Regions from separate parts of the Bacillus infantis NRRL B-14911 genome, predicted to be linked through region 1. Evidence: riboswitches for the same ligand, from Rfam matches in the RefSeq annotation. Region 1 holds a riboswitch; each other region holds the start of a gene.
What was found. Region 1 has a riboswitch for thiamine pyrophosphate ahead of thiW (energy coupling factor transporter S component ThiW). Riboswitches for the same ligand answer to the same signal wherever they lie in the genome.

Region 2: it holds a riboswitch for thiamine pyrophosphate, as region 1 does, so the genes downstream of both, N288_RS07640 (ABC transporter substrate-binding protein) here and thiW (energy coupling factor transporter S component ThiW) in region 1, are expected to answer to the same signal.
Region 3: it holds a riboswitch for thiamine pyrophosphate, as region 1 does, so the genes downstream of both, thiM (hydroxyethylthiazole kinase) here and thiW (energy coupling factor transporter S component ThiW) in region 1, are expected to answer to the same signal.

The regions. Positions count from the first base shown of each region.
Region 1 covers NC_022524.1:2,707,101-2,711,002, forward strand. The annotation lists gene N288_RS13715 (LuxE/PaaK family acyltransferase) at 1-37, opposite strand, end outside; gene N288_RS13720 (solute carrier family 23 protein) at 1-1,355, opposite strand, end outside; gene thiW (energy coupling factor transporter S component ThiW) at 1,321-1,872, opposite strand; TPP riboswitch at 1,951-2,061, opposite strand; TPP riboswitch at 2,298-2,408, opposite strand; gene N288_RS13730 (DedA family protein) at 2,465-3,070, opposite strand; gene N288_RS13735 (hypothetical protein) at 3,293-3,559, shown strand; gene N288_RS13740 (manganese catalase) at 3,634-3,902, opposite strand, start outside.
Region 2 covers NC_022524.1:1,488,552-1,492,453, forward strand. The annotation lists gene N288_RS07625 (ABC transporter ATP-binding protein) at 1-285, opposite strand, end outside; gene N288_RS07630 (ABC transporter permease) at 282-1,046, opposite strand; gene N288_RS07635 (thiamine-binding protein) at 1,043-1,333, opposite strand; gene N288_RS07640 (ABC transporter substrate-binding protein) at 1,345-2,343, opposite strand; TPP riboswitch at 2,506-2,614, opposite strand; gene N288_RS07645 (cell wall hydrolase) at 2,851-3,489, shown strand; gene N288_RS07650 (YkvA family protein) at 3,512-3,902, opposite strand, start outside.
Region 3 covers NC_022524.1:2,426,305-2,430,206, reverse strand. The annotation lists gene N288_RS12145 (ATP-binding sensor histidine kinase) at 1-1,298, shown strand, start outside; TPP riboswitch at 1,360-1,473, shown strand; gene thiM (hydroxyethylthiazole kinase) at 1,551-2,366, shown strand; gene thiD (bifunctional hydroxymethylpyrimidine kinase/phosphomethylpyrimidine kinase) at 2,367-3,200, shown strand; gene thiE (thiamine phosphate synthase) at 3,187-3,840, shown strand; gene N288_RS12125 (quinone oxidoreductase family protein) at 3,880-3,902, opposite strand, start outside.

The DNA of each region.
Region 1 (3,902 bases):
TAATTTCCGCTATCAAACTGATCGATTCTTTTTTCATCACTTGCCGCTCCTTTCTTAAACAGATTTGGGAGATTGACTAAAGACAGCTGAAGAAAGATGCTAGTGAATGCTCCGATTAAGATGCTGTTCGTCAGGAATGTCCCTGCTATTCCTGACGCATTCACAGCATATGAAGGCAGTGATATGGCCAGCAGCATGGAAAGCCCGACAATCATATAGTTGATTTGAGTAGCTTCCGCCTTTGCCAGAATCGAGATCCCTGTGAACACCAGCGTTGCGGCAGCCGGCAGGAAGATTCCGCCGACAACCGGGGCCGGCGTCAGAGCCAGGAGTGCGCCCGCTTTAGGCACAAGCCCGAGCACCAGGAAGATGACAGCAGCAGCCATGACCGGGTATCTTGAGCCAACCCCGGTCAAACGCAGCAGGCCGACATTCTGCGCATAAGCTGTCGTCGGAAATCCGCCGATCAACGCTGACACAAAAGAGCCCGCCGACTCTCCCGCAAAACCGCCGCGGATCCTTTTGGCTGTCAGCTCCGTTTTCAGCATCGCAGAGGACGCCTGATAAACGCCCATTGCCTCTATTACAGCCACAAGATACGCAATGAAAAAGGTCAGGAAGGCTGCCCATTCAAATGTAAGTCCATACGGAAGCAACTGTGGAAGGCCAAACCATGCACTTTCCTTGATCATGGCAAAATCAGCTTTTCCCAGCGAAAAAGCAAGTGCATCGCCTGCAATCAAAGCAATCAAAAACGAAAAAGACTTCCAAAGACCTTTTCCGAACAAAGAAAGGCCAAGGACAATCAAAGCTGTTGTTATCGACAGCAGCAGGGTTGATGGACTGGCAAACCCTTCATCACCCGGAGAGCCTCCCAGAAATTCATGCAAAGTGAACCCGGCAAGCGAGATCCCGACTAAGAAAATGACGGTCCCGGAGATGACTGGTGTGAACAGGGCCCTCAAGCGCCCAAGCACCCCGGTTATTGATAAAAGGAACACAATGGCGGCACTCACCAGGATGCCCCCGGTTGCTGCAGCAAGCCCATTCGCCTTGCCGGCTGAAATCATAATTGCATCAAATGCAGCTGACGGTCCCTGAATGATCGGCAGGCGGACCAGCTTTGTCGCCTGTATAAAGGTGACAATACCGGCTGCAATGAAGATGCTGTTCACCATATTAGCCGATAATGCAAATGGCAGTCCGATCATAGCTGCCACAAAGATGGGATCCAGCCAGACATTCGAGACAAAAACGTGCTGGAGCCCATATAAAACGGTTTTTCCCGGCGGAAGCTTTTCTTCCAATCCTATTAATATCTCATCCGTGCTGGATTCTGTTCTTCTTTCGTCCATCTTCATTCTCCTCATCCTTTAAATTGACCTGTTCGAAAATCGGTGTCCGTTTTTTCTTCAGAATGGCCAAAATAATGATTCCCAGTAGGGCTCCGGCAGTCGAACTGAAGATAAAGAGCGGAATAAAGCCGAATAGTGCGGCCTTCTGCCCCATGATCATGGTGGCAAGCGGATATGAAAGGAGCGCACCGATGATGCCGGTGCCAATCACTTCCCCAGTAAAGGCCATCGACAGCTTTTTTGTCCTGCTGTAGAGAAGCGCTGCAAGCAGCGCACCTGCCATGCTCCCTGGAAAAGCAAATACTGAGCCGGTTCCCATTAGATTCCTGAGCAGCGATATACATAACGCCTGTGCCACGGTGTAATAAGGGCCAAGCAATACGGCTGACAGCACATTCAGCAGATGTTGGACCGGGAATACTTTTGTAAAGCCAAGCGGAATATACAGCATGCTGCCTGACAGCGTTCCCACTGCAGCCATCATTGCAGCAGCAGTTAATCTTTGTGTTTTACCCATACAAAAATCCCTCCATGCTAATTTGCACTGAGGGAATGGAGGCGGAGGGGTTAACATGCCGGCTCTTTGCCAGCCGCAGCATAAAATCCCGCACTTCCCTCCGCCGGCATAACCCGGATCAGGTATAAGGGTCAGGGCCGAAAAAGGCCCACTCTCAGCCGGACTCCTCCGGCTCCCCCAGTGCTTTTATGTATTAACTTATCTTGGATATAAGGCTGTTTAGACCTTTAACGGCCTGGCTTAGAGTTTTTAAAATGAAGTGCCGGCCATTTTACCGTTAATTCCTGCTGGTATAGGAATCTATCAAGAAGGAACTGATATAGGCTTCCAATCAATTTTAAGATTACTGCTCTTTTGATCCCCACTAAAAAAGCCCGGTCCCCATATGAAAGAAGGACCAGGCTTTTGCACACATAAAAAAAGTACTGTTGCTCATTCTACTTTCCTACGCTGGCATGATCCAGTTCAGGTCCAAAGGGTTAAAAAACATCGGTTTTCCTCTCAGCCCGCCTGTGCGGACACCCCTAGCAGTCACACAATATCCAATTAAGAATCATCATAACTTTGTTACTGTCAAAAGTAAAGACAATGTTTATTTCTTCCTGCGCCTGATCAAAAAGAAAGCTGCGCCAATAACAGCCGCCGCAATCAGCATATACACCACATTAGAATACATATCCAGATACCCCACTGCCGTTTCCCATGAATCACCAAAGGCCGCTCCAATATTTACAAGGATTGTATTCCAGATCAATGTGCCGATGACTGTAAATAGCAGAAACAGCGGAAAGTTCATTTTTGCCATCCCGGCAGGAATGGAAATCAGGCTTCTTACCAGCGGGATCATCCGGCATATCAGAATTGTCCAATAACCGTAGCGGTCAAACCATCCAAAAGCTTTATCTAAATCAGCCTTTTTCAGGCGGAGTATGCCTCCCCACCTGTCTATCATTCTCTCAAACCTGTTTCGGCTCAGTAAAAGGCCCGCCCCGTATAGCAAAGCAGCGCCCACTGTCGAGCCAAGGGTAGCCGCTGCAATCGTTCCAATAACAGTAATATTTGTTTGTGCCGTCATGAAGCCGCCAAATGTCAATATAATTTCAGACGGGATAGGGGGAAAAATGTTCTCAAGCGCAATCAGCAGGAAAATTCCTGCATATCCGAATTGTTCAATCACATCTTTAATCCAGTTCTCCATAATACCTCCCAAGACGAAAAAGCATATCAGTTAATTAACGTTAAATTCTGTTTCCTCCCCTTCAGGAAAAGGAAATTCCCTATAAGTTCAGGCCATTCAGATGAAATTAGAATAACTCATCCTGAAAAATAATCAAACAATAACTTGCACAAGACCAAAAACAAGAACATTTGTTCTTGAAGTGCATATGTTTTATGGAGACTCTTAATGAGGAGGATGTCCATGAAAGCTATCCCTGATGCTTTTGCCTGCATGGCACGTTATCTTATGGAGGATGATGAAGCATCTGCAGAATTGTGGAATAAAGTACTCCTTGCTGCTAAAAAAAACGGGTTGGGAAATGACGAGGAAGCTATATTGCCTGCTGCTGTAGAATCATTAAGGGTACTGATGAGGAAAATGAAATCATCCCAGCCTGCAAAAAGTCCTGCCGCTTATTTTTACGTTGTCATAGATCGCAAGCTAAAGCTGCTGAAGGTACATTTTTAATTTTGTTAAGAACTTACCTGAGCCGAAAAAAGATCCGCCAGTGATTAGGGGCGGATCTTCTCTTTTATGCGTAATTAAAATTGGGATGGAGGCGGTGTCTGTCCAGACGGCATTGTTCCATGAATATAAATCGGGCCTGGCGCCAAAATTGGTATCTGCCCCATCGGCTCCGGGTTTTCAATATATTCGAACTGCCCCTGTCCATCCATGCTCGGCCCTTTTGCCCATCGGCCTTCTGCACTGTCTGTCCCTTTTGAGCAGTTCATGAACGAATAAGATACTTCCTGCTTTTCCTGCTGGCGGTTGAATGTGCCAGGCACAACCTTGCCGTCCCGTGCTTCAA
Region 2 (3,902 bases), 1.2 Mb from region 1:
CAGAAGGACATTTTGCAAAACTGTCCTCCACGGAAGAAGGGAAGGGGTCTGCGGCATATAACTCATGAAACCTTTTTGGCCATTGATCGATTGGCCGTTCATCTGGATGCTTCCTTCATCGGGTAGAAGCAGTCCCCCAATCAGATTGAAAATGGTGCTTTTTCCGCTTCCCGAAGGCCCGAGAAGGGAGACGAATTCACCTTCATTAACTTCAAGGCTTAAGTTATTAAGGACCATCTGTTCCCCAAAAGATTTTGATATATTATCCAGGTGCAGGAGATTCATTTTATCTGCTCCTTTTTATTCCATTTTAAAAGCAGGCTCTCTGCCAAAAGGATTGCTCCGAAGAAAATCAGGCTTAGTATCATAATGGCAAATATGGCTACAAAAACACGGTCTGTCCGGAAGGAGGAGGAGGCGAGAGTCATAAAAACGCCTATCCCTTTTTCCGAACCGAGCCATTCTGAGATGACAGCGCCCATAACACTGTAGGTGGCCGAGATTTTCAGCCCTGAAAATAGCGAGGGCAGGGAGCCGGGCCATTCCAGCTTCCAGAACAGCTGCCTTTTGGTGGCTCCTGACATGGCCATATAATGCTTAAGCTCGGCTGGAACCTGCCTGAAACCGTCCAAAGCTGCCACAGTGATTGGAAAAAAACAGACAAGAATAATGACAATAAATTTCGGCAGCAGCCCAAACCCGAACCAGATGACAAGGAGAGGGGCAAGGACGATGACAGGGACATTCTGGGATAGTATCAGCAGCGGGTAAACAGATTCCCTTACAGCCGGCAGACGGTGAAGGATGATGGCCGCGGTGAGCCCGAAAACAGTCCCCAGTGCAAAGCCGGCCAGTGATAATAGCACAGTTGACGCCAGGTGGCCGGAAAAACGGGCCCAGCTTTCCACAGATTCAGCCATGATGTCAGAGGGCGGCGGCAGGAGCCAGGCAGGGACTTCTGCCAGCCTTACTGCTGCTTCCCAGAGAATGAACAAAAGGAGGAGAACCGCTGCCGGCTTCCATCCTTTTACAGCCACTTTCTTCATTTGTATTTATCCGTCAGGTCATCCATCGTGATCCCATCAGGCTGAAACAGAATTTTGACTTGAGAAATCACATTTTTGCTTCCCATTGCAATCATTCTTTCATTCATCCTTGCGATGATCCGGAATAGCTCTTCAAGCTCGCCTTCCATCGTTGTCTCCAGTGGATGGACCTCGTATTTCACTCCGGATTCTGCAATGATTTTAATTGCTTCATCTACATATGGAATAACATCTTCCCCGTTTTTTGTTTTAGGTATAATCTGAATGCTGATCAGTGTACTGGCCATTATGGTTCCTCCTATTCTGGCAAAAATTCATTGGTAAAAGCTTTTTCAGCGTCCAGCTCGCTGTCCAGCAGTTTATTTTCATACATCCATTGGGCATAGTTTTCCCAAACCTCTATACTCTGTTCTCCCCATTGTTCTGCATCATCCTGATATTTTGGAGACAGCCATTCCTGGCTTTTCTTGACCAGCTCGGCGTCTAAATCAGGTGCAGCCTCAAGCAGGATATCAGCAGCTTCTTCCGGATTCTTGATTGCAAACTGATAGCCCTGTGATGCTGCTTTTACAAAGGCTCTGACAGTATCAGGACTATTTTTGATCATTTTCTCATTTGTAGCCAGAACAGGTGTATAATAATCGAGTTTATCGGAATAGTCGGTAAGGTAGACCATATTCAGATCTTCTCCGCGAAGCTCCGCCTCGACGCCAGTCCACCCATAATAAATCCAGGCAAAATCGATATCCCTTTTAACAGCTGTAAAGAAATCGGCATCCCCCATGTTAACAAAGGAAACATCAGAGACATCTGCATTTTCCTGCTTCATTAATGAGGCGATAACAGATTCCTCAACAGGCGATCCCCAGCCTCCATATTTTTTCCCGGCAAAATCCTTTGGCGAGTCGATATTTTTTGCTGCAGGAGAAGCAAAGCCGGACGTATTATGCTGTATGACGGCGGCTACCGACACAAGCGGGACACCCTGAACCCGTGCCTGTGTAATACTTTCCTGATAGCTGACGCCAAAGTCGGCCTTACCGGAAGCAACCAGCTGGTCTGCTCCAGCGTCACCAGGCATGATGATTTCTGCATCAAGGCCATTTTCTTTGAAAAAATTCTTTGCTTTGGCAGCGTAAAGTCCAGTGTGATTAGTATTTGGTGTCCAGTCAAGGACAACCGTTATCTTTTCCAGGTCCTGCCCTTTATCAGCTTGTCTTTCTTCCTGACCAGTCTGTCCTCCGGTGCAGCCGGCAAGCAGGCAGACAGTGCACAATGCGCTGAGCCATTTCTTCATGATCAATCCTCCATGCTGTTTCTGATATTATTCCAAAAAGACCGCCGGTTAATGGCATAAACTAATTCTGGACAACCGCGGGCGGAGGTGCTGTTCCTTTATATCCCGATGCAAACAAAAAAGCGCCCGGATTTCAGAACCCGTGCGCAATAAAAAACATTCATCAATTAAGAATATGTTTCCTACGCTGGCATCTCTCCAGATCAGGTTCAAAGGGTCCTTTATTGTAAAAATAAAGTCTCAACCGTGCCCGGTTCCCCCACAATTCTCTCCTATTTACAGCCGCATAAAGCAGCCGGTCCGTTCAGAGCTCCCGCATTCATCCGGGAATCATGGTCCATTATAACAGATATTCTCTGCAATGGCATTGAAACAGCTTTCTTCCGGAAAATTCGGAGTTATCCCTATATATCCCTGTGCTGCCATGGAAAGAATTAAGTTTGGAACTGAATCTTTATCTGTGATAGGGTAAGGAATGTTGAAAAAAGATTGAATGGAGGAGAAGACATGAAATATCTTGCCTTAATGATTGCTGCATTCATGCTGATCTCATTCCAGATTGTCCAAAATCCCGGAAAACAAGCATTTGCCAAGACGATTGATAATGTCGATATATATACTGTAAAAGAAGAGGATAGCCTTTCGAAGCTCAGCAGGCAATTTGGTGTGGCTGCAGAGGATATACAGAAGGCTAATTATAAAAAGGATGAAAAGATATTTGCCGGAGATAAGCTCATCATTCCGTCTGCTCCAAAGAAAAAGAAGCGGATAACAGAACAAAAGGTCAGCTTATCTAAAGGAGAAAAAGATCTTTTGGCAAGGCTTGTGCATGCGGAGGCAAAAGGTGAGCCGCATGCCGGAAAAGTCGCTGTGGCTGAAGTGGTCCTCAATAGAATGAAGGACGAAAAATTTCCGGACACAGTCAAAGAAGTTATTTACGAAGACAGGCAATTTGAGCCTGTGGACAATGGGATGATCAATAAACCGGCAGGGAAGGATTCACAGAAAGCAGTCCAGGAGGCATTGACTGAAGAAAGAAAAGACGGTGAGTCCCTGTTTTTCTTTAATCCTGACCAGACTAACAGCAAATGGCTCCGCACAAGGGCCGTTACAAAAGAAATCGGCAACCACCGGTTTGCGAAATAGAATAAAGAAAAAACTCTTGTTGCTATACAAGAGTTTTTTTGCTGTCTTCTTCCATATCTATAATATTGTCTGGCTGTGTTTCTCTCCATAGCTTAAATCTTTCAAGCTCATTGGCGATTTGCTTGATGATAAAGCCGATGATTGCGGCATCATCCAATATGCCGATTCCGGCAAGAAAGTCGGGGACAAGATCCAGGGGAGACACAAAATAGAGAATGCCAGCAATGACCGTAACAGCTGTTTTTGCAGAAATGTCCCTATACTGTCCCTTTGAGTAGGCTTTAATGAGTTCAAACAGGAGCTGAAGCTTGTCCCATACTTCAGATAGGGAATTTTTCCTGGAATCGGCTTTTTTGCTTGCTTTGGAAAGAAGCCCGCTTGTTTTGCCCGGATCATTTAAGTATTTTGCAGCG
Region 3 (3,902 bases), 280 kb from region 1:
ATGAGTATGCCCTTGTTTCCGCCGCCCAGAGCATATCCAGGGAAGTAGTGCTTGAAAATCTGCTGGCCCGGCTAATGGAGGTTACCATGCATTACAGCGGAGCAGACAGGGGGATTCTGCTCTTTAAACGGGATGGAATTTGGACGATCGGGGAGTATGCCGGTGGGGGTGAACGGCCAAAACGCTTCGAGCCGGTCCAAGGAAGAGAAATGCTGTCCGAACAGGCAATAGAACTTGCAGAGCTGAGCAGAGAAGGAATCATTCTTGATTATGCCTGTGAAAACAGTCTGATTTCAGGGGATCCTTATGTCAAAAGGATGCTGTTGAAGTCGCTCATTTGCCTGCCGATCCTGAATAAGGGTGAAGTAAAGGGTATGATGTACCTGGAAAACAACCAGATTTCGCATGCATTCACAAAAGAAAATCTCCGGGTTCTTGAATTGATTGCCTCTCAGGCAGCCATATCTTTGGAAAATGCAGATCTGTATGAGAGGATGGAAGCAAGGGTTGCCCGGCGGACCGAAGAGCTGAATGAAGCAAATATCCGCCTGGAGAGGGCCAATAAAGAACTCGACCGCTCAAGGCAGGCAAAGAACACTATATTATCAGACATCTCTCATGATTTAAGGTCTCCGCTTGCTGCCGTTAAGGGCTATATAGAAGCTGTGCAGGAGGGTATTGCCGAATCAGAAGAGCAAAAAAGAGAATTTCTTCAGCGAAGTGTCAGCCGCCTGAATGAACTGAATGTCCTGATCCGCGACTTGTTTGATCTTTCCCGTATGGAGGCTGGCCAAATACGGTTTGAGATGGATTATTTGCCCCTTGGCCAGATGCTGGTCAATATTAGGAAGCAATTTAAATTTGAAGCCGAAAAGAAAGGACTTTATTTTGTCCTGGATCTGGAAAACACGAATGTTGAGAATGTTCCGTTGGTGGAGGCAGATCCCGCCCGTCTGCTGCAGGCCTTCTCCAATCTGGTCTCAAACAGCATCAGGCATACAGAGACTGGCGGTTTGATCCTTAGCGCCAGGCTGGCATCCCAGGGCGGAAGTGTCAGGATATGCCTGTCAGATACCGGCAGCGGCATCCCGGCTGCAAGGCTTCCATTTATTTTTGACAGGAACTATACCAAGGCAAGCAGTAACAGCAGGACGGCCGGAAATGGCATCGGACTTTCGATTACAAGGGAAATCATCGCAAGGCATAATGGTAAAATTTGGGCCGAGAGCAATGAAGGAGAAGGGACTTCCGTTTTCATTGAACTGCCAATCTATCATTTTGCCGCAGAAATGGTTTAGTAAATGATTATCGCTTTACGCCGGGGACAAAAAAAGATACTATGTAATTGTCAATCTAATAAGCAACTACTGGGGGTGCCTGCGGAAAGCAGGCTGAGAGAAAAACTGGCCCGTTTTTTAACCCTTTGGACCTGATCTGGATGATGCCAGCGTAGGAAAGTAGCGAAGTGGAACTATTTGCTATATTTTTATGCACAATTGCCAGGTCCTTTTCAGGGCCTGGCTTTTTTGCTGCTGAAAGGAGAAAAGGGAATGAATACAATAGAGATAGCAGTGATGCTGGAAAAGCTTAGGGCTGAAAAGCCGCTTGTACATAATATCACCAATATGGTTGTCACCAATTTTACCGCTAACGGCCTGCTGGCGCTGGGGGCATCGCCTGTCATGGCTCATGCTGCAGAAGAAGCTGCCGATATGGCCGGCATTGCAGGGGCGCTGGTCCTGAACATCGGCACTCTTACTTCCCCTGTGGTAAAATCTATGAAACTTGCGGGAGAATCAGCGGGCAGAAACTCAGTGCCGATCATCCTTGACCCGGTCGGGGCAGGTGCAACAGCTTACAGGACTGAAACAGGCAGAAACCTTCTCGAAGAGCTGCCGATCTCCATTTTGCGCGGCAATGCAGCCGAAATATCTCACCTTGCCGGAAAAGGAGGAGAAATTAAAGGTGTTGACGGCGGGGAAGCCGGCAACCCGGAAGAGACAGCCCTTCTTGCTGCAAAACTGTTCAACACCGTAACTGTTATTACAGGGAAGGAGGACATCATTTCTGATGGAATAACAGTTGTCCGGATCAGTGGCGGAAGCAGCCTCCTTACAAAAGTTACAGGAACCGGCTGCCTGCTGTCATCGGTCATAGGCGCTTTCCATGCAATTGAATCAGACTCACTGAAAGCCGCGGCGGCTGCGCTGGCTGTATACTCTGCAGCGGCAGAAATGGCTGCAGAAGCAGCGGGAAACAAAGGACCTGGAACCTTTCAAATAGAGCTGCTTAACAGCCTTGCCCTGCTTAAGGGTGAGGATCTTGAAAACAGGACGGACATTACTGTCCTCAAAGGAGAAATATAAATGAATATTAAGAAAGCATTGACAATAGCGGGTTCGGACAGTGGAGGCGGAGCCGGAATCCAGGCTGACCTTAAGACCTTCCAGGAACTTGGTGTCTATGGCATGTCAGCACTGACAGCAATCACCGCTCAGAATACCACTGGCGTGCAGGCGGTCTTCCCGATGACGGCCGAAGCTGTAGGTAAACAGATAGAGAGCATTGGAAGCGACATGGGGACGGATGCTTTAAAAACGGGCATGCTTTTTGATGCAGACATCATTAAAGCTGTTTCTGCTGTTATCAGCCATTATCAATGGACAAAGGTGGTCGTCGATCCTGTGATGATTGCCAAGGGAGGGGCTAGCCTCCTGCAGGAAAGCGCCATGGCAGCCCTGAAGGAACATTTACTCCCGCTCGCACTAATCATCACCCCTAATATTCCTGAAGCAGAAGCAATAACCGGCATGAAAATCTCTTCTTTAGCCGAACGGAAAGAAGCTGCCAGGAGATTATGTGCGCTCGGCGCTCACAATGTAGTCATTAAAGGGGGGCATGAAACAGGAAATCAAGAAGCTGCTGCTGATTTGCTTTTTGATGGAAGCAGCTTTGATGTGTTTGAAGGCAGGAGGGTGGATACAGTCAATACCCATGGGACCGGCTGCACCTTTTCAGCAGCAATCACGGCAGGACTGGCGAAGGGGCTTTCTGTAAAGGAGAGTGTCCGGCTTGGAAAAGACTTCATCCAGGCAGCCATCGAAGATGATCTTCTCCTTGGGAGCGGCCACGGCCCGACAAACCACTGGGCATATAACAATAGACAGAAAGCAGAGGGCTTGGCATATGGCGCGAATTGACAGTCAAAGAATGAAAGAGCTGTTAAAGGTCTATTTTATCATGGGAAGCACGAACTGCACTAAGAATCCGGATATGGTTATGAAAGAGGCGATTAAAGGCGGGATCTCCCTTTTTCAGTACAGGGAGAAAGGGGCAGGATGTCTTGGCAGGCAAGAAAAATACGTGCTTGCAGAGCAGCTTCAGCGGATGTGCAGGACAGGGGGCATTCCTTTTATCATCAACGATGACATAGAACTGGCATGTGAAATCGGCGCAGACGGCGTCCATATTGGGCAGGAGGACGAGCCGGCCGAAGCAGTACGGGAGAAAATCGGGGATAAGATTTTGGGGGTATCTGCCCATACACTTGTGGAAGCGAACGAAGCTGTCAGGGCTGGCGCAGATTATCTGGGTCTTGGCCCCATCTATCCGACGTCAACAAAAGCAGATGCCAAGGCGATTCAGGGAATGGCTCTCATACAGGAATTGAGAGAGTCTGCTATCACAATACCAGTTGTAGGAATAGGCGGAATCACACCGCACAATGCACGTGCTGTTATTCTGGCCGGGGCAGACGGCGTTTCTGTCATCACAAGCATCAGCCAGGCTGCAGATATAAAGGAAGCTGCTGCAAGCCTTAAAAGAAGTGTGACGATATAGAAGATTCATAGCCTGCAAATAGGTGCAGGCTATGAATCTTTAGTCTATAATCAGGACAGTTT